One region of the Shewanella sp. 10N.286.52.C2 genome, then DNA from elsewhere that is predicted to be linked to it. Evidence: riboswitches for the same ligand, from Rfam matches in the RefSeq annotation. Region 1 holds a riboswitch; each other region holds the start of a gene.
The links. Region 1 has a riboswitch for cobalamin ahead of BCU94_RS05340 (TonB-dependent receptor). Riboswitches for the same ligand answer to the same signal wherever they lie in the genome.
Positions count from the first base shown of each region.

Region 2: linked by a shared signal. The riboswitch ahead of BCU94_RS09820 (TonB-dependent receptor) and the one ahead of BCU94_RS05340 (TonB-dependent receptor) in region 1 are both predicted to bind cobalamin.
Region 3: linked by a shared signal. The riboswitch ahead of BCU94_RS09995 (ABC transporter ATP-binding protein) and the one ahead of BCU94_RS05340 (TonB-dependent receptor) in region 1 are both predicted to bind cobalamin.

Region 1 is NZ_MCTV01000011.1:12,761-20,558, reverse strand. Features, by position in the region: gene cobS (adenosylcobinamide-GDP ribazoletransferase) at 204-977, shown strand; cobalamin riboswitch at 1,885-2,051, shown strand; gene BCU94_RS05340 (TonB-dependent receptor) at 2,170-3,993, shown strand; gene BCU94_RS05335 (ABC transporter ATP-binding protein) at 4,050-4,862, shown strand; gene BCU94_RS05330 (iron ABC transporter permease) at 4,849-5,862, shown strand; gene cobU (bifunctional adenosylcobinamide kinase/adenosylcobinamide-phosphate guanylyltransferase) at 5,859-6,398, shown strand; gene BCU94_RS05320 (helical backbone metal receptor) at 6,401-7,258, shown strand; gene cobU (bifunctional adenosylcobinamide kinase/adenosylcobinamide-phosphate guanylyltransferase) at 7,255-7,779, shown strand; gene BCU94_RS05310 (histidine phosphatase family protein) at 7,772-7,798, shown strand, end outside.
Region 2 is NZ_MCTV01000025.1:20,448-28,245, forward strand. Features, by position in the region: gene BCU94_RS09805 (U32 family peptidase) at 1-572, shown strand, start outside; gene BCU94_RS09810 (DUF3622 domain-containing protein) at 652-990, shown strand; gene BCU94_RS09815 (hypothetical protein) at 1,166-1,750, shown strand; cobalamin riboswitch at 1,965-2,184, shown strand; gene BCU94_RS09820 (TonB-dependent receptor) at 2,317-4,302, shown strand; gene BCU94_RS09825 (HDOD domain-containing protein) at 4,519-5,271, shown strand; gene BCU94_RS09830 (LysR family transcriptional regulator) at 5,361-6,293, opposite strand; gene BCU94_RS09835 (dodecin) at 6,640-6,858, shown strand; gene queG (tRNA epoxyqueuosine(34) reductase QueG) at 6,896-7,798, opposite strand, start outside.
Region 3 is NZ_MCTV01000025.1:61,033-68,830, reverse strand. Features, by position in the region: gene cobU (bifunctional adenosylcobinamide kinase/adenosylcobinamide-phosphate guanylyltransferase) at 1-483, opposite strand, end outside; gene BCU94_RS10010 (adenosylcobinamide-GDP ribazoletransferase) at 537-1,385, opposite strand; gene cobT (nicotinate-nucleotide--dimethylbenzimidazole phosphoribosyltransferase) at 1,486-2,553, opposite strand; gene BCU94_RS10000 (iron ABC transporter permease) at 2,578-3,675, opposite strand; gene BCU94_RS09995 (ABC transporter ATP-binding protein) at 3,717-4,604, opposite strand; cobalamin riboswitch at 4,722-4,894, opposite strand; gene BCU94_RS09990 (histidine phosphatase family protein) at 5,033-5,734, opposite strand; gene metH (methionine synthase) at 6,032-7,798, shown strand, end outside.

The sequences.
Region 1 (7,798 bases):
TGTGATCTATTACTCATACCTAATTTGAGTTAATCACTATATTAAATATCCATTCAATCAAAAAAATTTAATGATATTGAAAAAGTGGTTACTCTCCCCCACTTTTGCCCTAACAAGTTCTCAGTAACATTATGCAAACCATAAATAGTAATCTTAAAATACTCTATCACTAACCCCACAAGATTAAAGAGAAAAAACAAGTTATGAGTAACTTAGACATAAAAAAAAACAATATATTTAATGAAGTTCTTGCAGCCATTAGTTTTCTAACACGCTTTCCTTTTACAAATCACATGATGTTTCATGAAAAGACTGTGGCGGCTGCTAGTCGTTGGTTTTCATTGGTTGGTCTTTTTATAGGTTTTTTTGGCGCAGCTGTATACTTTGCACTTAGCTTAGTAGTTCCTCATTCCCTTGCGTGCGTTGTGACTTTGGTAATACTCATCCTTGCAACCGGTGCCTTTCATGAAGATGGCTTGGCCGATCTCGCTGATGGCTTTGGTGGAGGTTGGGATAAAAGCAGAAAGTTAGCAATAATGAAAGATAGCCAGATTGGCACCTATGGGGTACTTGCATTAATATCAACCTTTGCAATAAAACTGAGTAGCCTGCAGCTACTCAGTATGCAGCAAGTCATGCTCGCATTAATAACTGCACATGGTGCTAGCAGAGCTATCTCTGGCATGGTGCCATTCTTTCTTGAATATGCACGTATAGGGGAAAACAAAACACCACAAAAATCAAATACTATCAACTACAACACATTATTGATACTAACTGCATGTGGTTTCCCTGGATTGCTTTTACTGCCAAGCAGCTTAACTTTATTATTACTAGCAACTTGGTTGATAGCTTTTGTTTTATTACTCAAGTTAATGAAAAAACAAATAAATGGATATACAGGTGACACCCTTGGCGCAACGCAGCAAGTAATAGAGTTATTAACTTATATTTGCTTTGTTATTTGGACATATTAGTATATTAATACTTATTGAAACTAGTGATTACAAATCAAAACCAGACAGGATTAGTGCACTTAACATGTTAAAGTAAAAAATATTAAGGTGATGGAAAACCCTTTAGTTTAAAAGTGATAAAACTTAATATTTTTATTTCAGCCAGTTGCTGATTAATTTATAGAGAGTCTTTATTTAAAAAATAAAAACACGTTCCTCAGCAGCTAACTTTCCTATCTAGTTTAAAAGTCTCACTGCTAACATTTGCATTATAGCAATCACACTTAAGCGTAAACAACCTATAATGTATAAAATTACACATAGGTTCCGTGATGAAAATTTAGCCTCAAAAAAAATGAGGTTAGATGCCTCTAACCTCATAATGCAGGGTTACCAAGTAAGAGTGATGAAGTTATTACTCAGTTTTACCATATACTTTGGGTGGAAGTATATATTAAAAAATATCAAAAAAGCCACAATATAAAAATATGACTTCAAATAACATTTAACTTGCAGAAAAAACGATATCAAAATAAGAATAAACCAAACAATTATGGTTACATTCAAATGTTGTGAATATTGTTTTAAACATCTCTATTACGATATGCGTAAAACAACTCTCACAACAAATAATAGCAATACTTATTAATTTTTAATATGTTACTTTTAACAGTAATTTAAACATATTATAAAATTAATTTTCAACCTAAATCTTATTACAAGTAAAAATAGCTCATATTTAAAGCAAGAAAAACCGCCCCATAAAGTCTCACCACAAAAGTACTGTTAAAAGTCACACACTTTAGTCCATATAAATAAACCTGTGACCATTTTCACATTCCAACTACCAATAATTGATTATATTCCACCACATCATCGATGGGTAAAGTAACAGTTCACAACAATGAGTTGTGCGAACAAGCTTTATCACTATCAATACAATTAGGGTGTTATTTTTGGGAATGTGGTGAGACCCCACAGCTGTACCTGCAACTGTAAACAGAGCGAAATACTTTTTACCACTGACTTTATATCGGGAAGGTGTATTTCTAGATGCTGTGAGCCAGGAGACCGACCTAATTGTTCGATGTACTCAAGCGGGTTTCTTGAGACATAGAAAGATTGGATTTTTTCTATTCGCTACTAGTTACTCAATTATTAACAAGCAGCGCATCTCCCGCTATTTTAAACTCAGCATAACAAGGCAACAATAATGAGTTTTAAACTGCGTTTATCAGCTATCACATTAGCTATTTTTCAAACTTACAGTGTAAATGCTGCAGCACCTGCAGTCCCAGTGCATGAAACAATCGTGGTCACTGGAACACGTTTTGAGAGCACACCAGACTCACAACTTACGGTAATTAATACCATTGAACGTGAAGAAATTGATGTGCTTAATCCCAAATCAGTAGTTGATGTTCTAGAAGCATTACCAGGTTTAAGTGTGACTCGAAATGGTGGGGCTGGACAAACGGCTTCAGTGAGTATACGAGGCACCAGCTCAGGGCATTCATTGGTGCTTATTGATGGTTTAAGGGTTGGATCTGCCCCCCTAAACGCTGTCAATTTTGGCTCCCTTTCTCCACAAAATATTGAGCGGATAGAAGTCATAAAAGGCCCTAGAGCTTCTATTTGGGGCAGTGATGCTATTGGCGGTGTAATACAAATATTTACTCGCCAACTTAATGGTGGTGAATGGTTTGCCAGTACCGAGTTAGGTAGTAATAACTATCTACGAGGCACTGTAGGTGCGGGAGTTGCACATGGTGATGGTCAAAGTACTATCACAGTAAACAGTGAACGTTCAGATGGATATAATATCCATAATGGCGCACCAGAAGAAGCTGATGATGATGGCTATGACCGCATAGGATTAACTGTAGCGGGTTTGCAAAATATCTCGGACCAATGGGATATTAACTGGAGTCTACAATATGACACTGGTAATAGCGAACACGATGATATTTACGCCAGTGGCGGCACTGACCAAGCTGATTTTGACAATTATATGTGGAATGTTGGCACCCAATATCAGGGCGAGCAACTCACGAGTAAATTAAATATTGGTCAATCTCAAGAATCAAATGTCAATTTTCGCGGTGATAACCCGGATGTCGCGAGACAAAAATACGAAACAACTCGCGATCAAATAAATTGGACAAACCAATTTAAAGCATCTAATGAACTGACTGTTATCGGCGGAGTGGATTGGTATAACGAGTCCGTAAATGGGGATTATGCTGTCAATGAACGAGAAGTTTGGGGAATTTATGCGCTGGCTCAATACCAATGGCATAACGTTCTATTTGAAGGGGCTGTTCGATATGATGACGTTGAAAATATCGACAATGAAACTTCTTATAATTTAAGTGCAGCCTATAACTTTTCTGATCAATGGCGCTTAACGGCAAGCACAGGCACAGGCTTTAAAGCACCTACTTTTAATGACTTATACTGGCCTGGAACAGGAAACCCAGATTTATCCTCCGAAACCTCTGAAAGCTATGAATTAACCCTTAATTATAGGGGCTCTGCTATTCAAGGTTATATCAGTTTATTCCAAAACGATATTAATAACCTCATTGCTTGGGCACCGATTGATGAAGATGGTTACATATGGAAACCTGCCAACATCAATGAAGCCAAGATAAAAGGCTTAGAGTTATCGTTAAATACCAAGCTGTGGCAATTAGACCACCGGATTTCGTACACCTATTTAGATGCCAAAGACACTAAAAATGATGAAGAACTTGTTGGCCGTAGTGAGCACGAGTTTGATTATAGTGTGGGCTATCAATGGGAACACTTTGACCTACTCGTAAGCTATCACTATCAAGGCAAACGCTATTCAGGTTACGGCCAACACCTTGATGCTTACCATAGGGTCGATGTCAGCATGGGATATTGGTTTAACGACAAATGGCAACTACGTGTGAAAACCAACAACATACTTGATGATGACTATATGACCGTCAGCAACTACAACAATCCAGGGATGGAATATTTTGTGAGCTTGAGTTACCAAGCTTTCTAATTATGTCCTAACTAAGACTTAGGCGTCAGCGCTATTGACGCCTAAGTGGAATACTAATGACAGTAAATAACCACACAATAGAACACCTATCAGTTAATAACTTAAGTTGGAGTTGCGCTGATAAAAATGTATTGCAACAACTGAACTTCAAGGTAAATAAAGGAGAGACTATTGGTATTTTAGGCCCTAATGGTGTTGGTAAATCCACATTACTGCGCTGTATTTATAAATACCTAAAGCCATCAACTGGCGAAATCTATCTTGACGGGGTCAATATTAATGACATCTCTCGTCGTCAATTTTCAGCAAAAGTTGCTGTCGTGCTGCAACACCCTCCATCAGGGTTTTCTGTCACCTGCCGCCAATTACTGGCAACGGGCTTAGTTAGCCAGCATAAATGGTGGCAAGCTATTGACTATAAAAAAGAGCAACGGATCATTGATGAAGTGCTTGAGCAAGTTAACTTGTCAGATAAAGGCGAGCATATTTTCGAGCACTTATCTGGTGGAGAAAAACAACGCTTACTGATTGGCAGAGCCCTATTACAAAAGCCAGAAATTTTATTGCTTGATGAGCCTACCAATCACCTTGATATCCGTTACCAACTCGAAGTACTCACATTAATTAAATCGTTAAATATTACTGTTATCGCCACAATTCATGACCTTAATTTAGCCAGCGCCTTTTGCGATCAAATGCTATTTCTCAAAGAAGGTCGTTTAGTCAAAAATGGCCCGCCTTCAGCAGTGATGTCTGAAGATAATATTCGCCATATCTATGGCGTAAATGCCCATATTGATCGTCATCCAACTAATGAGAACCCTCGGATCACATACCATTATTCTGAGGCTTTATATGCGGCTGTTTAATGCAAAAAAATTGCTATTTATTCTTACTCCGTTAGTGCTCATTAGTCCAGTATTTGCCATTGTTATTGGTACCGCAAATATTGAGTTTAATGATGTTATAGGCGCGATTCTTCGGGCCGCTGACATATCAGAGGCTGCAACAGGTTCTTTAGCTATTTCTGACCGTATTATTATTGAGTTACGTATGCCAAGGGCAATTATGGCGATGCTCTGCGGCGCAGGACTAGCCATATCAGGCTCGGTATTACAATGTGTCACTCGTAATCCACTTGCCGACCCATACCTGTTTGGTATTAGTTCAGGGGCAGCATTAGGCGCTATTTTGGCGTTAACTGGCGGAATAATGTTTCTACCATTGGCTGTTTGCGCCTTTTTAGGTTCATTAATTGCAGTAGCAGTCGTCATGGTCATGTCCCGTGATGGGCAAGTTGAAACCCTTGTATTGTCTGGGGTTGCAATCTCATTTTTGCTCTCATCTATCGCCAACCTCATTCTTTATTTTAGCGATCAACAAGCCATACAAGCTGTTTTGTTTTGGTCTTTAGGCAGCTTTGCTAATGCTACTTGGTCCACCTTATTGTACCCCAGCATCATTGTAGTGCTTGGTAGCATTATTGTTTTCCAATTTCAGCGACCTTTGCATGCATTAATGGCAGGCAATGAAAGCGCCCACACCCAAGGGGTGGCAGTACTGCCATTACGGTTAGGCATGCTAATGCTAACCGCATTAATTACCTCATCTTTGGTGGCAACTTGTGGAGGAATAGGCTTTGTTGGCTTGATGGTGCCTCACATTTCAAGAATGTTAGTCGGTGCAGCTCACCCAGCTAGCCTCATTATTACCGCCATGATGGGCGCCATTTTAATGGTCTCTGTCGATATTCTTTCGCGGGTAATTTTACCTAGCCAAGAGCTCCCTGTTGGCGTTATGACCGCCATGATGGGGAGTGCTTTCTTTATTTTTCTTCTTATTAAACGCCAAAAAGGTCGTACTAGATGAAGCAGTTAATTATTGGTGGAGCCCGTTCTGGCAAAAGTAAAATGGCGCAAAACTATGCCTCCCAATGGCAAAGCAATACGCAAGGTGAAGTCATTGTTATTGTTACAGCGCAAAATAAGGATGGTGCGATGGCAAAGCGCATCGCTCATCATCAGGCTAACCGTCCGCCCCATTGGCAAACGGTTGAATCCCATTTAGCACTAGCTAGCACCCTACAGCGCCACAGCCAAGCGGACAACCTCATAATGGTTGATTGCTTAACCCTATGGTTATCTAATGTTTTACTACACGATGCTGAGCAATCTACGAATCAATACCCTGTAATGAAGCGTCAACTCATCGATACCATAAAAGCGCTTTCTGGAGAAATAGTACTTATTGGTAATGAAGTTGGTCAAGGTGTTGTCCCTATGGGGGCATTGTGTCGAGAATTTGTCGACCAATCAGGTTGGTTACACCAATCAATCGCTGAGTGTGTCGATAAGGTCACAGTATCAATTGCAGGCCTACCTATGGTTATTAAGGAAAGGGCTTAATTATGTCTATTTTCGTTAAACCCATAAGCTTAATTGTCGCGGGATTTCTTGTCTGCTTGACTACTTCATATGCCCACAGCGCACAGCAAAGATTCGTTGTGCTATCACCCCATGCGGTAGAAATGATGTTCAGTATTGACGCAGGCGATAGAATTATTGGCACAGTGGAATATGCCGACTACCCTGCTGCTGCAAATGATATAAAACGTATTGGTCGCTACGACTTTGTTAATTACGAAGCCCTAATGATGCTTAATCCCGACGCCATCATAGTCAACAGTGAAAGCACGTCATCGGGAATGCTTAGCCGCATTAAAAGCCTCGGGTTTACTGTTATTGATACCAGTGTCACAGAGCTTGCTGATATACCGAAAAGGTTAATTGAATTAGGTCAACTAACCGGACAACAACAGCTTGCCCAGCAACAAGCTGCGCAATTCAGTCAGCAGCTAAACGAGATTCGTCAACAATATCAGCATCAAGATCCCATCAGCATTTTTTATCAGGTGTGGCCTCACCCTTTAACGACAACCTCCAGTTCATGGATGGATGAGATTTTTGCAGGATGCGGAGGGGTAAACATATTTGAAAATGCCCACTCAGATTACCCTCAGGTCAACATGGAACAAGTCGTTTCATTAATGCCTGAAATGATCTTTAAACCTATTTATCACGGCAACAGTAATCAAGAGTTAATCCGCTGGGAAACTTGGAGTGAGCTACCCGCAGTAAAGCATGGACAAGTGATCGCCTTAGAAGGTGATCTCATTCACCGTACAGGCCCCCGTGTACTTCAAGGAATGATAAACATTTGCCAGAAAATCGACTTAGCACGTCATCAAAGAGCGGCAACATTATGATTAGTTTTTATTTAGGTGGTGCTCGCAGTGGCAAGTCGTCCCTTGCAGAGTTAGAAGTCAGCCAAACTCGATTACCCGTGCTCTATATCGCTACCTCTCGCCCGAGTGCATCTATGCAAGAGCGGATCCGCTTACATAAACAACAGCGCCCTGACAGTTGGCAAACTCTCGAAGTGCCAGTAGATTTAGTCACTAGCTTAATTAAACACGACAAGCCAGAGCAAACCATCATAATTGATTGTTTAACCCTGTGGTTAACCAACCAACTGTTGGCACAACATTGCCTAAAACAAGCTATCGAGGAGCTTGCGAAAACACTGGCCAATATGCAATCGCATTGCGTTCTGGTTAGCACTGAATGTGGCCAAAGCTTGATTCCAGAAGATAAAATGAGCCAACTGTTCGTTAATGCCAGTGGCGAAATGCACCAAATCATCGCCGAAATCGCTGACAAGGTGACTTTCTGCCAAAGCAAAATTGCTAACACGTTAAAAATGCCAAAAGAACTCAGTTATGAATAACACTAAGTTCACTTTATTA
Region 2 (7,798 bases), on a different contig from region 1:
ATGCCCATAGCGTTACAGTAGAGCTTGAGTGGGTAAAAGAGCCGGCGAAAGATTACGCTAAAGCAGATGCAAGCCTGCGAACGCAGCTCGGCAAACTGGGTAACAGTGACTATCAGTTACAGCAGTTAACGATTGAATGTGCTAATCGTTGGTTTTTACCAGCGTCAGTGATTAATGGTTTAAGGCGAGATGCCATTGCCGCCTTTGATGACGCCAGAGTAAAAGGCTACCAGCGACCACAGCGAGCTGAGCATGATAAGTCAGCGCGTTTCCCGCAAAAGTATTTAAGTTTTTTATCTAATGTTGCAAACGATAAGTCTCGTGAATTTTATGAGCAACACGGTGTGGTTCAAATTGAAGACACTTACGAGAAAAACAAACTATTAACCGATGCACCATTAATGGTGACTAAGCATTGCTTACGTTACAGCTTTAATTTATGCCCTAAAGAAGTTGAAGGCATTAAAGCTGACCCAATGGTGCTCGATATTGGCAAAGACCGCTTAAAGCTGGTTTTCGATTGCCTAAAATGTGAAATGATGATCGTTGGATCAAATCAATTAGTAAAGTAATCAGGTGATGTCATCTTATTACTCAATAACCATTATCACGCGCGATGCGTGGCGATAAATTTGTAGGAAAAAGCCCAAAATGACTAAAGCAAAAAAATATGATTTTAGAGTAAAACAAGTTGGTACAACTTGGAAAACTGAAATCACTCGTCGTATGACTGCAACTAAGACTATTGTGTCTAAAAGTCATGACGGATTTGCATCAGAAGCCGAGGCTGAAGCTTGGGGTAAGCAAGAGCTTCCCGCTTTTTTAACCACGCAAGCTGAACGCAATAAACGTAAAACAGAAAAACAACTTAAGGCTAAATCAATTGCAGATGCAATTGCTGCAGAAGCATTAACCGATGAAGCAGATGCATTATCAGATGATGCTAAGCAAATAGATGCTGCCGATAGCGCAGATGTTGTTGAAGATTAAGCGTTAAAACATTACAGTAATGCAACAACTTGGTGACAAGGTTTGCCGTATTTATTTTTGAATAAACCAAACTTCACCTTTCAGCACCAATACCAAGGACGAATTAGGTATGAAAGCTTGCTTTACGACAATAATATTTTCAGGGCTGTTGTTATTAGGCCCTGGAAATAAAGTAATGGCCAAAGAGTCACAGTCTTACCTCAATAGCACCACCAATCAATCAGCAGATGCAACTAACGCTGCAAAAAGAGAGTTATCAATATTTTCCAAAAGTGTGTCTTTTGAGCTGCCTATTGGCTGGAATATGGCATTTAATTCTAGCAAAGGGAATATGTATAAAGCTGAGTTTGTTCCTGCTGGGGAAAGTTTAAATAATTGGTCTGATTTATTCTGTATTCAAGGCTTTGAGGGCTTGGCAGAAAATATCGAGCCTGAGCGATTTTTAAATAATTTTGCTAGCACCTACCAAGACAGCTGCCAAGGTGAGGTGGTTTATGAGCAACTTGGAAAAACCCAGATGGGTGGTCAAGAAGCGTATCACGGCATTATCGGCTGTACCGTTATGGCTAACTTTTTACAGCAAGGTGGCTCAGTTAAACAGCAAGGTGAAATAGGTTATTACGCCGTAATTAAAGGCGTTGAAGACTTGTACTTTATGCATAAGTCTATGCGCGGCGATGTTTTTAATAAAAACTCAGCGCCATTAAAATCGACCAATCATCGTCAATTTATGTCGAATTTTAAGCAGTTACGATTCTAGACATTTTCTTTTTATCAATAATTGGTTTATCAACAATCCGCTTATCAGTAAGCGAGCTATTAATGAGTAATCATATTATTCAGACTATTTTTCAATAAGTTGAATAATATGATTGATTCATTTTCGTTATATCAAAAATCCCCATAAGCACGTTATACTATATCAGCTTGTTATATGGCTGCTTTAAGTCGTAGCAATCAAAAATTTATATAATTTATCGTCAATTTATAGTGGTGCCTGTGTATGACACGGGATAATCGGGAAACTAGTGAAAATCTAGTACTGCCCCCGCAACGGTAATGGTGAGGACTGAGTGCGATAAAGCTTGTAGCTGTGAAATTTAAGCTGCTATTTAACGTTAAAAATTCATGTTCGTCAGTAGCTTTGCTACTTTAACCTAAGTCCGGAGACCGGCCCTATAGATGATTTTGAGATTTCGGTGGGCAGATCTCGAAATGTAGCTCGTTGCTTGTAAATAATCATGGCTTATCGCTAACAGATAAATTTACGAGTACGATGCGCTGCGGCAAATATGCCCCATTTTTCCTTTCAGGAGTTAAAGGTAAATGGGTACAAATCTAACAAAAATCGCATCAGCATTAAGCCTAGTATTTGGTCTAGCTGCTTCAACAACCTCAGTTGTTTACGCTGACACCACAACAGACAATTCTGCCAATGCAGAGGTTGAAAAAATTGTGGTTATTGGTCGTCAAGATGCAAATCCTCTTAATATTGCAGCGAATGTAAATGTGATCGACCAAGCTGATATTCAGCTTAGTGGTGCGGTGAGCTTAACGGAGTTATTACGTTCTCAAGCGGGTATTCAAGTGTCTGATAACAACTCAGGTACGACTTTTGCCATGCGCGGTTTTTCAGCGTCTCAAGCCGCCAGCAATACCTTAATTTTGATTGATGGTCGCCGCTTAAACAATATTGATATTGCGGCTCCTAGCATTAATGCAGTGCCGTTAAATCAAGTTGAGCGGGTGGAAATATTATCAGGTAGTGCTGGGGTACTTTATGGCGATCAAGCTGTTGGCGGGGTGATTAACATCATCACTAAAGCGCCTAATAAAGACGGCGGCGGACTGCAATTAAGTGCTGGCAGCTTTGATACTTATGAAGCTAAAGGGGATATTTCAGGCAAAATTAATGACGCTTGGCATTATTACTTGGCCGGCAGTTACAATCAAAGTGATAACTATCGCGATAATAACGACAGTGAAACCGGCTCAATTCTAGGCCGTTTGCAATATCAAACTGATTTACAAAATTTCTTTGTTGAAGCCAGCTACTTCGATAATGATCGCCAGGCCCCTGGTGCGCTAACACTGGAGCAGTATCTGCAAGATCCAACTCAGGCCGCACCTTTTACCGATGATGATTATGTTCATGAAATGACCACAGCGCTGCGCAGTGGCTATGAGTACCAATTAACTAAAGAATGGGCTTTGGCCACTGATTTAACTTACTCTGATACTCTAACCACTAACTTTATTTGGGGCAGTGCTGGGCGTATCGAGCGAAGTTTATTAAGCTTTTCACCCAAAGCCACAGCAAATTATCAGCTAGATAATGGTGATTTAGACATTATTGCTGGGGTTGATTTAAGTATCGGTGAGGCCGATTTTGATACTGCTTACATTCAACGTAATAATGAACAGAAAGTGACCAGTGCTTATGTGCAAGCCTCAGTGCCATTAACGCAGTCATTATCCTATGTAGTTGGTGGGCGTTACAGTGAAGTGACAGATGACTTAACAGATCAATTATCATACGCAAATGGTGTTGAGCTTGATAATGATGCCCATGCATTTGAGTTAGGGTTAAACTATCGTCCAAGCCTTGCGCATCGTTTTTATATTCGCGCCAATGATAATTTCCGTTTTGCCAAAGTGGATGAGCAAGCCTATACCCCAATTACCACCCTTGGTCTTGATCCACAAACCGGCCGTTCATATGAAGCAGGTTGGGACTGGACCACTACAACACAAACCTTCAAATTAAACCTTTACCGTTTAGATTTGGAAGATGAAATTGTATATGACGCAGGGCGCACTGATGGTCCACAGGGCGGCGGTGCTAACGTTAATGCTGATGCTTCAACTCGTTTTGGCGTTAATGCCGCTTATGATGTGCAAATCGCTGCAGATTGGTTGCTGGGCGCATCATATGATTACATTGATGCTGAATTTACCGAAGGCGAGAACGAAGGCAAGGCGCTTTCTTGGGTTGCGGAGCATAATGCCCGTGCGTATGTGAGTTATGATATTGCCCAACAGTGGCAGGTTTTTGCTGAAGGTATTTATACTGGCGAGCGCTTTATTGAAGGTGATAATGCCAATGTTGACCCTAAGTTATCCAGTTATGTATTAGCTAACTTAGCCATTAACTATACCCGTAATGAGTGGAGTGCCAGTTTACGTGCTGACAACTTGTTAGATAAGCAATATGTCAGTGCTGGCTATTATGTTCCTGAGGAATGGGGCGGCAGCGGTTATTACTCGGGTAATGGTCGCTCAATTCGCTTAACCTTAGGTTATCGTTTTTAAAATCCCTTTGTAATGAACTAACAGATAATAAGCGAAGCGTCTGATTTTTAGACGATAATAACTTGTTATCTAGCTAATTACACTGAAGATACTAAAGCCGACAAAGCACTTGTCGGATTTTTGTCTTAATCAGCATTAATCACTTGACCTTTGTAGGGTTTCTATGGATAAATTCGTTAATCGAGAACGAAGAATTATACAGGGAAGCATCGCTTTATGACCTACCTTGAGCAGCAGGTACTCACTCAAGTAAAAGCTATTATTGGCAACGAAGAACAAGTCATTGGGCGCCGTGGTATTTTGATCCCTTTAAAAAAGGCCTTAATTAATGAAGCAGATATCCGCATTATTATCGATATCATTGCCAGCGATCCCGCGCTTGCCGCTCATTTACTTTGGCGCAGTAATACCGCTCAAGCTGGTGGCGTAATCGCGACAAAAAATCGCAGTATAAAAGATGCGCTTATCCGTTTAGGCCAAGTCAATATTTACCGCTATAGCTTCTCATTTTATCTAAAAGAACGCTTAGATGAATTACCTGAACCATATTGTAAATTAGTTAAGGGCTATTGGGCGCTTACTGAAAATATCGCTACCGATGCAGTGCATTATTTACGTGAGCTTGAAGACAATAAACAAGCTATAGATATTGATGCAGATGAACTGCAAACCTTGGCGCTATTTAGTGTATTTGGTCAAGTGATTACCTTAAGTGCGTTTGCATTTTTAAATGCCGCCTCAGAAAAGCCCATAGCATTACAGGTGATAAAAAAGCTCATTGATACCCAGCAGCAAAGTTTATCTATAGAAGCATTTGAGGCTCTTGGGTTAGATGATGAGTTACGCAATGAATTTATGGTGGCCCATAATATTAACCAAACGAGCAATGTAAACTCTGCAGGCTTAGTGCTTAGAGCTGTGCTGAGCAAACGTAATGTATTGATAAACCCAATTAATGAATCTAATTAATGAAGCTAGTATAGCGAGTTGATTTAATCCCATGACATAAAAAATGCCACCTTAATCGTGGCATTTTTTATGGATTTTTCACAACTTGTTTATGCACATTCTAAGAGCGATTGGTGCTTTTGACTTAATCTTTGTAACTTTAGCCCTTCAGCAGCCACTAAGGTTAGCCATTTTTGAATTAAATGGGTATTGGATGTATTAAGGCGGTAGGCTGCAAATAACGGCCTTTTTAAGCCTTCGCTGCCAAGTTTTACAGAACTTAAGTTAAGTCCATGGCCTTCATTAATTGACCAGCTTGGCAGCGCCGCTACGCCATCATTACAAGCAATACGTTGAAGCAGCATCGCTGTTAAGTCACATTGCTTTTGTTCACCCACCTCAACACCAGCAGGTTCTAAAAAGTGCTTATAAATATCAAGGCGCTGCAATGGAACAGGGTAAGTGATCAGTGTTTGCTTGGCGAGCTGCTCAGGTTTAATGAATGGCTGTTTTGCTAGAGGATGCTCATTTGAAACGACTAACTTCACTTCAAAATCAAACAAATGTTGATAGGCAAGTGCATGCCCTGGTACTGGATCTGAAGTGAGTACAATATCCAACTCACCAAGCGCTAAGGCATTTAATGAATCAAATAAATGACGGCTAGATAAATCAATACGGCCATCTGGTGCGATTTGTTTAAAGGCCTCGGTCACCGGCATTAACCAGCGAAAGCAGCTATGGCATTCAATGCCCAATTTTAAAGATTGCGCCTCTCCATCAAGGCCTTTTTTCAGATCTGATTCTGTCACCATCACTTTAGGGAGAATTTCCTCCGCCAAATTAAGTAGTCGAGTGCCTTCTTGAGTAAAAGATAATGGTTTGCTCTTTCGAATAAAAATAGACGAATTAATGCGTGTTTCTAATTCTTTTATTTGATGAGATAGCGCTGATTGAGTTACGAAGCGTTTTTTCGCAGCACCAGCAAGGCTACCACTTTCTTTAAGTGCCATCAGAGTTCGAAGGTGTCTCAGCTCTATCATATAATCCTCACATGAATTTTGCTCAACTTACGGGTGAAATCAATTCGGTTGCTTGTATCAAGACTATCACAACAAACTTCTAGACGTCCAGACGCCTGTGTAATTTATTTACGAAAATGTAGTCCCATTGTTAACTTTTGTGATTGTTTTGACGTGAAAATTACAGCTTTTGATTTTATAAAAAGTGACTTTAATAAGTGATCACTAGTTTAAAGGTCATTGAGAGAGGGCTTTTTGAGGTTTTTAATCTGCGACTACGCAGTTTTGCTAGGCTTATCTATACTCAGACTGGTATTGCTTTACTGAATTTCTATGTTGATTGAGTTTAAAATGACTGGAGTCACAAATGAGCCACACTTATAAAATTATTGAGTTAACAGGATCGTCACCTATCAGCTCTGATGATGCGATAAAAAATGCAATTGCAGCAGCTAATGAATCGCTTAAACATTTACGTTGGTTTCAGGTTGTTGAGACCAGAGGTCACCTAGAAGAAGGTTTAATTGCTCACTGGCAAGTCACTATTAAAGTCGGTTTTACTTTAGATCAGAAATCACCTCATTGAAGACGTGGTGTCTGAAAGATGACAATAAGTAAAAGGTTTAAGCGTCTCTAGGTAAGCCTTTTTCAACACTGCGGATCACTCGCAAGGTTTTACGGCTTAAATGACTTTTAGGCGCCGTTTTTGTTTTATCGTCAGGGGTTAAATCTTGCTGTTTAAGTGCTTGTTGCGCTAGTGCCCAATCAATATGTTCTATGACCATTTCATCGACTTCATCGCTACATCTGCGTAGGTTAAGCGCATCAATAATTTGCTGATTAAACGGCGCGTTACCTAAGGCAATCGCAATGTTTCTTAACCAGCTTTTATGGCCAATTCGACGTATAGGGCTGCCTTCTGTAAGTGATAGAAATTGCTTTTCAGTCCAAGCAAACAAGCTTAGTAAATCAGGTTGGATCAGTTGTTTACGAATATGAAAATCAGTTTGCTGAGTTAGCGGCGCTTTACTGTTAACAGGGCACACTAATTGGCAATCATCACAACCATAAATGCGATTGCCAATGGCTTGGCGAAATTCTTCAGGTATCACGCCTTGTAATTCAATGGTGAGGTAAGAGATACAGCGGCGACCATCGACGACATTGTTGTCTAATATGGCATTAGTCGGGCATGATTTTATGCAGGCTACGCAGCTATTACAGCTTTGGTGGATAGGAATATCTACAGGCAAAGGTAAGTTAATTAACACTTCGCCTAAAAAGAACCAACTGCCAGCCTCAGGGTTTAGTAATAATGAATGTTTACCTGTCCAGCCAAGACCTGCTTTTTCCGCTAATGGCCGTTCAAGGATTGGGGCAGAGTCCACAAACGGTCTGAAATCAATGCCATCAAGCCCTAAGTTATGGCAGTGTGACACGATTTTATCACCGAGTTTTTTAAGCTGTTTACGAATCAGTTTATGGTAATCTCTGCCGCCTGCATAACGAGAAATATAACCTAAGTT
Region 3 (7,798 bases), on a different contig from region 1:
TTGGTTTAACCAACCGGCTTCATCAGCAAAACGACGGCTTAATTCTCCAAGTGGCACAATGCCTGAGCCCACTTCATTGCTGATTAATATCACCTGCGCTTCAAGAGTGGGTAAACATGCCAATAACGCCTGCTTTTGCTGTTGCCATAATTCATCAACACCATCACGGTGGGTCTCTTCACTGGCCACAAGATGATTAGTTAAATACAGCGTGAGGCAATCGACAAACAATACCGTATTCGGGGAGTCATATTTAACTAAGGTATGAGCAATGGCTAGCGACGTTTCAACCAGCTGCCAATCAATATTTGAGTTATCTCTGTCTTGTTGGTGACGTAAAATTCGCTGCTTCATCTCATCATCAAGTGCGGTGGCGGTGGCGATATAGACGCAACGATGCCCTTGCAAAGCGAAAGGCTCAGCAAGGGATTCACCATAACGGCTTTTACCTGAACGGGCACCACCAAGCACCAGATGGATCATGCAGTTTTTCCTTTATTAACATTCATCTAAGCTAAAATTTTTACTTCAAAAATTTAATTTAGCCCTATGACTAAAATTGCGCCATAACACAGTAGTTCAGCAATCTGTTGTGCAGCGCCTAACGTGTCACCGGTATAGCCGCCAATTTGACGATTACCGCCCCATATCAAGGCTTGTCGTAATAACACTAATAGCAATAACAAGCCAAAGGCGACTACGCCGTTTAAGCAGGCTAGTACCACAAAGCCACTTAAGCATAAAATCAATAAATCATTGATGTGCTGATGCTGCGCCAGAGGTTTTGATTTGCTGCCATCATCTTCAGTAACATATTGGCCTGAAAAGATAATGCTCCCTGCTAACACGCGGCTTAAACCATGGGCAACAACAATGGCGACGACCGCATTAATCGGGCTATAAAGGGCAATTTCGACTAACAATTGCCACTTTAATAATAGGCAAAGCACTAAGGCTAAGGTGCCATAAGTGCCTATTCTTGAATCTTTCATGATGCGCAGCTTGTCAGCAACTTTCCAGCCACCACCAAAACCATCAGCGGTATCAGCAAGGCCATCTTCATGAAAGCCTCCTGTGACTAATACGCCGGTTATCATCGCCAAGATCACCGCAACCCCATTAGGCAACACAAACTGACTCACCCAAAACACCGCTGCGCTTATGCTGCCAACAAATAACCCTATTACGCCAAAATAACGGCTAGCTTGATTAAGCTTTTCACTGTCAAACTCAACCCAAGCTGGCACAGGGATTCGAGTGAAGAAACTTAACGCAATAAGCAATAAATTCAGTTGTTTTTTTAGTGTACTTCCACTTTTAGGCGCTTGATAATCAGTTTCATCAGACTGATTTTTTGCCCCCTCAGATGACGACTGTTGCTCCATGACGTTTCCTTTAATTGCCTATCACAGCTAATTGGCTATCACAGCGTTAATATTTACTGCGTTATTTACTTCTCGATTTACTTCTCGATTCGCAGCGCAATTACACCACTGACTTTACGCCGGCATTTTCAAAACTAGCCATATCATTGTAGAAGTTCACCGCCGCTTCAATGATTGGCAGTGATAGCGCAGCGCCTGTACCTTCACCTAGTCTAAACCCTAATTGCAATAATGGTTTAGCATCCATTGCGGCTAGCATTTTAATATGGCCTTGCTCATCTGATTGGTGAGCAAAAATTAAGTAATCTTTTACATCAGGGTGTAATTTAACTGCGGCTAATGCCGCTGCGGTTGCAATAAAGCCATCAATAACCACCAGCATCTTTTTCTCAGCGGCCGCTAAAATAGCGCCTGTCATTTGCACAATTTCAAAGCCGCCAACACAGGCAAGTACATTAACCGGATCGGTAAATTTACTTCTATGCAGGTTAAGCGCTACCCCCAATAACTCGGTTTTAAGAGCAAAGGCTCTATCATCAATCCCCGTACCTCGGCCGACACACTCTTTAATATCTAAGCCTAATAATGCGGCCATAATCGCCGCAGCTGACGAGGTATTGCCAATGCCCATTTCACCAAGCGCAATCAGGTTACAACCTGAATCATAGTGACGTTGCACCACTTCACTTGCATAGCTAAAGCCATCTTTAACCGCTAATAAACTCATGGCCGCTTTTTGATGAATTGCTTGAGTGCCATTGCCTAAACGATGCTGAGTAATACGAGGGGCATCAACTGGCTGCAACATGCCGCAATCAATCACTTCAAGGTTTAAACCCATTTGACGGCAAAAGACATTAATCGCAGCGCCGCCATTGGCAAAGTTAGCCACCATTTGTTGAGTAACTTCACTGGGGGCAATCGATACCCCATGAGCAGCAATACCATGATCGCCAGCAAACACCAACATAGCAGGCTTATTAATACTCAACTTATGCCTAATATTGTACTTTGGTTTCATATTAGCTTGTGGCGTTAGTTGCACTTGCGCAATCTGCATTGCTAGCGTTTCGAGTAACCCTAGCGCCCCTAGCGGCTTAGTTTTCTGATTAATTTTATGCTGTATTTGATCATCAAATTTATGACTAACTGGATCTACCGCAAACATCCCTTACTCTCCAAAACTGCAATCTCATCGACGATGACGTAATACAAAAAGAAAAAATACACTACCAATTGCGGCAGTGATAATACCTACCGGCAACTCTTGGTTGCCTAATAAACAACGGGCTAATACATCAATCCATACCATAAATATGCCGCCGACTAATGCCGTCATCATAATAGGTTGTTGCCCAGGATAGAGCAGCCGCACGGTATGAGGGATCATCAAGCCAACAAAGCCAATGCCGCCGCAACTTGCCACCAGCGTGGCGGTGATTAATGAACACAAAATAAGCATAGCTAAGCGAATTTTGGCGACGTTAACCCCTAAGGAGTGCGCCGTTTCATCCCCCGCTTGAATGGCTAATACCTGACGCTTAAAAGCTAAAATAATTAATATGCTGCAAACTACCACCACAGATGGGATAACCAGGCCTGCCCAGCTAGCTTTAGCAAAGCTGCCCAAACTCCAAAATAATACTGAAGCCGCCGCTTGAGGGCTTGAAAAATACAGTACCAAACTGGTTAGCGCGCCGAACATGAAAGAGGTGGCCACCCCAGACAATAGCATCCGCTCAACTTGGCTAGCACGACCAAAACCAGATAAACCTAATACCAACAGCACAGATAAACTCGAACCAATAAAAGCGCCAATTGGTAAACTAATGGATGACCAAGACCACCAGGCATCATTACTGAATAAGCCTGAACTTAAAATGGCATTGGCAAGATGACCAGAAGACTCTCCTAACCATTGCAGCACTAAGCCTTGGCTGCCAAAAAAGCTCAGCACTAATACCGCCCCAAATGACGCCCCAGAGCTAATACCAAATAAATAGGGATCCGCCAACGGGTTACGTGTCACCGTTTGCAATACACTGCCCGCAAGCGCCAAACCTGCGCCTGCCACAAAGGCTAAAATAATTCTTGGAAAACGCAGCTCAAACACAATCCGCTGCGTTAGTGAATCTGTTTCACCTGTACCTAATGCCAAATTAGCAAACAAGCTAACGACTTGTTCAAAACTGATATTAGCAGCGCCGAAACTTGCCGCGGCGATTGGAGTAACTAAGGTCACTATGGCAGTAACAAACAGCAGTAGCTTATGCTTAAAACTTAAACTCATCTGCTTTGCTAGCTTCACTGATTGTGTGGCATCAATGGCTGTCATTTATCGCCCTGCCCGTGGTTTGATTGGCCATGTTTTTGTTCAGAGCTTGGATATGCGTTTTGCTGCGAGCTTTGACAAGTGTTTTGATTAGCATTGTCATAATGACTTTGATAACCATAAAAATAAGTAATTAACGGTTTACCGTGCTGTGGGTGACTTGATATTTGGCAGCAAACATCAAACACGTTCCCCAAAATGGTTTCTGTTAATACTTCATCAGGTAAACCTTGAGCGATGCACTTTCCTTGATCAAGTAACAGCAATCTATCGCACATTGCGCTGGCTAAATTAAGATCGTGAATAGAGGCAATCACGCTAATGCCAAGTTGCCTAACCAACTCAAGAATTTGGATTTGATAGCGAATATCTAAATGATTAGTCGGCTCATCAAGGATCAATAACTGCGGCTTTTGCACGATAGCCCGTGCAATTAATGCCCGCTGTTTTTCACCGCCAGATAACTGCTCATATTGCTGCAAGGCTTTGTGCTCAAGACCCACTTTAGCCAGCGCCTTGGCAATATCATCTGCATCTGCTTGGGTATTGGTTTCAAAAAGGCCTTTATGGGGCGTTAAGCCCATAGAAACCAGTTGATGGGTGGTCATATCAAAATAATGGGGTGACTCTTGCTGCACAACGGCAACCTTAGTGGCCAATTGTTTATGAGAAAAACCATTAATATTATCGCCAAATAAGCTGATTTTGCCAGCATCAGGGGTGATATAGCGATACAAGCAGCGCAGTAAGCTGGATTTACCCGCACCATTAGGGCCAATAAGCCCTAGCATTTCACCACGTTGCAAGGCAAAACTGACTTGAGAAAGGATCTCATTGTCTGCAACTGACCAGCTTAGCTGATCAACTGTTAATGCCGCAGTAGTCAAGATACTACCCCTGCGGTTATCCAAGAGGCATGTTTAGCCACATCTGGGGTTTTAATACTGATCACGATACAAACTCCGCCTGAGTTACCCGCTCAAGTTGTTGTTAGGTGCTGCTAATTCAGCAAGAAAAACTAAGCTAGGTATCTGACTTAATGGCATTCATTAATCACTTATCTTACAAGTGATGAGATGCTATTTTACAGTTGCGGGTACAGTTCGAGCTAAACAGCATTTAGGCTAGTTCTCGATTCCCTACTCATTTAGCGAACCGCTTGATACTGGTGTTGCTTAAAGCATTTCACACAAGCACTCAACTGCAGCTAAATTGACTTAATTTGAAATTTTATTGCACTTAATAAATGCGGCTTATATTGTACGGTATATCTGCCTAAGTGAAGTTAGTTTTTTCTGCTAATTTTAGGCTAAAACTAATTATTCCAGTTTAAACGATAGACGGGTTTAGTCGATTTATCATCAGCTTCAGGCCAAAACACATCAATGGTTACCGTCGCGGCATAATCTATATTCAGTTGTCCATATAGCCCTTTACAGCGCTCAAGCCCTAACACCAAAGCGATAATATGACGGATAACTCCACCGTGAGTCACTACCAGAGCAGTGGCTGATGCTGTTGCCTTAGCACTATTAGCCTCAGCAGTATGAGCTTTAGCCAAGTTGTAAGCTTGCAAGGTTATTTGCGCAAAAGCCTGCGCCACCCTTTGTTCAAATTCAGCCATGGGCTCAGCTTGGGGCGCGCCATGCTCCCAAGGGTTATCCCAATAGGCGTCTAACGCTTTAGCGCTATGCTGATAAAGCTCTGCAAAGCTTTTTCCGTCCCACAAGCCAAAATCAATTTCCTGTAATTGAGACATTATCTCAACCTGTAAAGCTAAATCAGCACTCACTTGGTTTAACTGCTGCGCTAATTCAGCGGCAAACGCATGGCAGCGCACCAAAGGCGAACTGTATAGCTGCAGTGATGGCAAACAACCTAATAGCCCTAGCTTAGCCGCACTCTGGTGCATGTTCGTTAGCCCCAAATCAGTTAGCGCCACATCGGTTTTACCCCGCAAAATACTGTCGCCCTCACATTGGCCATGGCGTAACAATATTATCTTAGCTTGCTTCATCTAAGGAGACTCCATCGGCCGTTTCAATTGGCTTATGTTTTTAGTGTGAGCAATGGGCTTGCTCTTACAATCTATTTAAACGTATTATGGACGTCTATACGTTTAAATGTCCAAACAAAATATTTTAAGATGAATTTTATTACAGGGGATTTCGCATTATTCTGCCCTATAAAAGCATAAATAAAGGTATGCTTATTTCATCTAAAACCGTTAACACAATCCACTAACTACTTAAGTTAGCGTGTTATTTAACGCTCGATTAAGTGATTAGCATAAAAGCAATTAAGGTAATACGTTATGGCGAAGTCGACTTCCTACAGTCAGGTACTTGAACAACTTACAAATACGCTAAAACAGCGCATAGTTATCCTCGATGGTGCCATGGGCACAATGATTCAAGACTACAAACTGGAAGAAGAAGACTACCGTGGTGAGCGTTTTAAAGACTGGCACTGTGACGTAAAAGGCAACAACGACATGTTGGTGCTAAGCCAACGCCAAATCATTAAAGATATCCACACTAAATACCTGTTAGCGGGTGCTGACATTATTGAAACCAATACCTTTAATGCCACCACGATTGCTATGGCCGATTACGACATGCAGTCGTTGTCAGCAGAAATTAACCTTGAAGGCGCCAAAGTTGCCCGTGAAGCCGCTGATGACGTTACTGCGCAAACGGGTATTAAACGCTATGTTGCAGGAGTGCTTGGGCCAACCAACCGCACTTGCTCTATCAGCCCAGATGTGAACGACCCCAGTTTTCGTAATATCAGCTTTGATGAGTTAGTCGAAGCCTATGTTGAATCAACCCGTGCATTAATTGATGGCGGCGCAGATATCATCATGGTCGAAACCATCTTTGATACCCTCAACGCCAAAGCCGCATTATTTGCCATCGAATTAGTGTTTGATCAAATTGGTGATCGTCTACCTGTGATGATTTCAGGCACCATTACTGATGCTTCAGGTCGTACCCTAACTGGGCAAACCACCGAAGGCTTTTACAACTCACTGCGCCATATCAAACCATTATCCATTGGCCTTAACTGCGCCCTTGGCCCAAAAGAGTTGCGTCCCTACGTTGAAGAGTTATCACGGATTGCAGAATGTTATGTTTCTGCCCACCCTAACGCTGGCTTACCTAATGAGTTTGGTGGTTACGATGAAACCCCAGAAGAAATGGCCGAAGTGATCAGTGATTGGGCACGGGAAGGCATGCTCAATATTGTGGGTGGCTGTTGTGGTAGTACACCAGCGCACATTAGTGTTATTCGCGATGCCGTTATCAGCCATGAGCCACGTGTCATACCTGATATTCCCGTTGCCTGTCGCTTATCAGGGCTTGAGCCATTAACCATTGATGGCAACTCATTATTTGTTAACGTCGGCGAGCGTGCCAACGTTACAGGTTCAGCCAAGTTCCTGCGCTTAATCAAAGAAGAAAAGTTTGAAGAGGCCCTAGATGTCGTGCGTGAGCAAGTTGAAAACGGCGCACAAATCATCGATGTCAACATGGATGAAGGTATGCTTGATGGCGTCGAGTCGATGAAAAAGTTCTTGAACTTAATCGCCTCAGAGCCTGATATTTCTCGGGTGCCTATCATGATCGACTCATCAAAATGGGACGTGATTGAAGCTGGCCTTAAATGCGTTCAAGGCAAGTCGATTGTTAACTCCATTTCGATGAAAGAAGGTGAACAAGCCTTTATTCAGCAAGCCACCTTAGTGAAACGCTATGGCGCAGCCGCTATTGTGATGGCATTTGATGAAGATGGCCAAGCCGATACCCGCGCCCGTAAAACCGAAATCTGTACCCGCGCCTATCGCATACTGGTTGATGTGGTTGGCTTTGCCCCAGAAGACATCATTTTCGACCCGAATATATTTGCCATTGCCACCGGCATTGACGAGCACGATAACTACGCCGTCGATTTTATTGAGTCCATTAAAGACATTAAAGCCACTCTACCCCATGCAATGATTTCTGGCGGTGTGTCAAACGTCTCGTTCTCGTTTCGTGGTAACAACCCAGTCCGCGAAGCCATTCATGCGGTGTTTTTA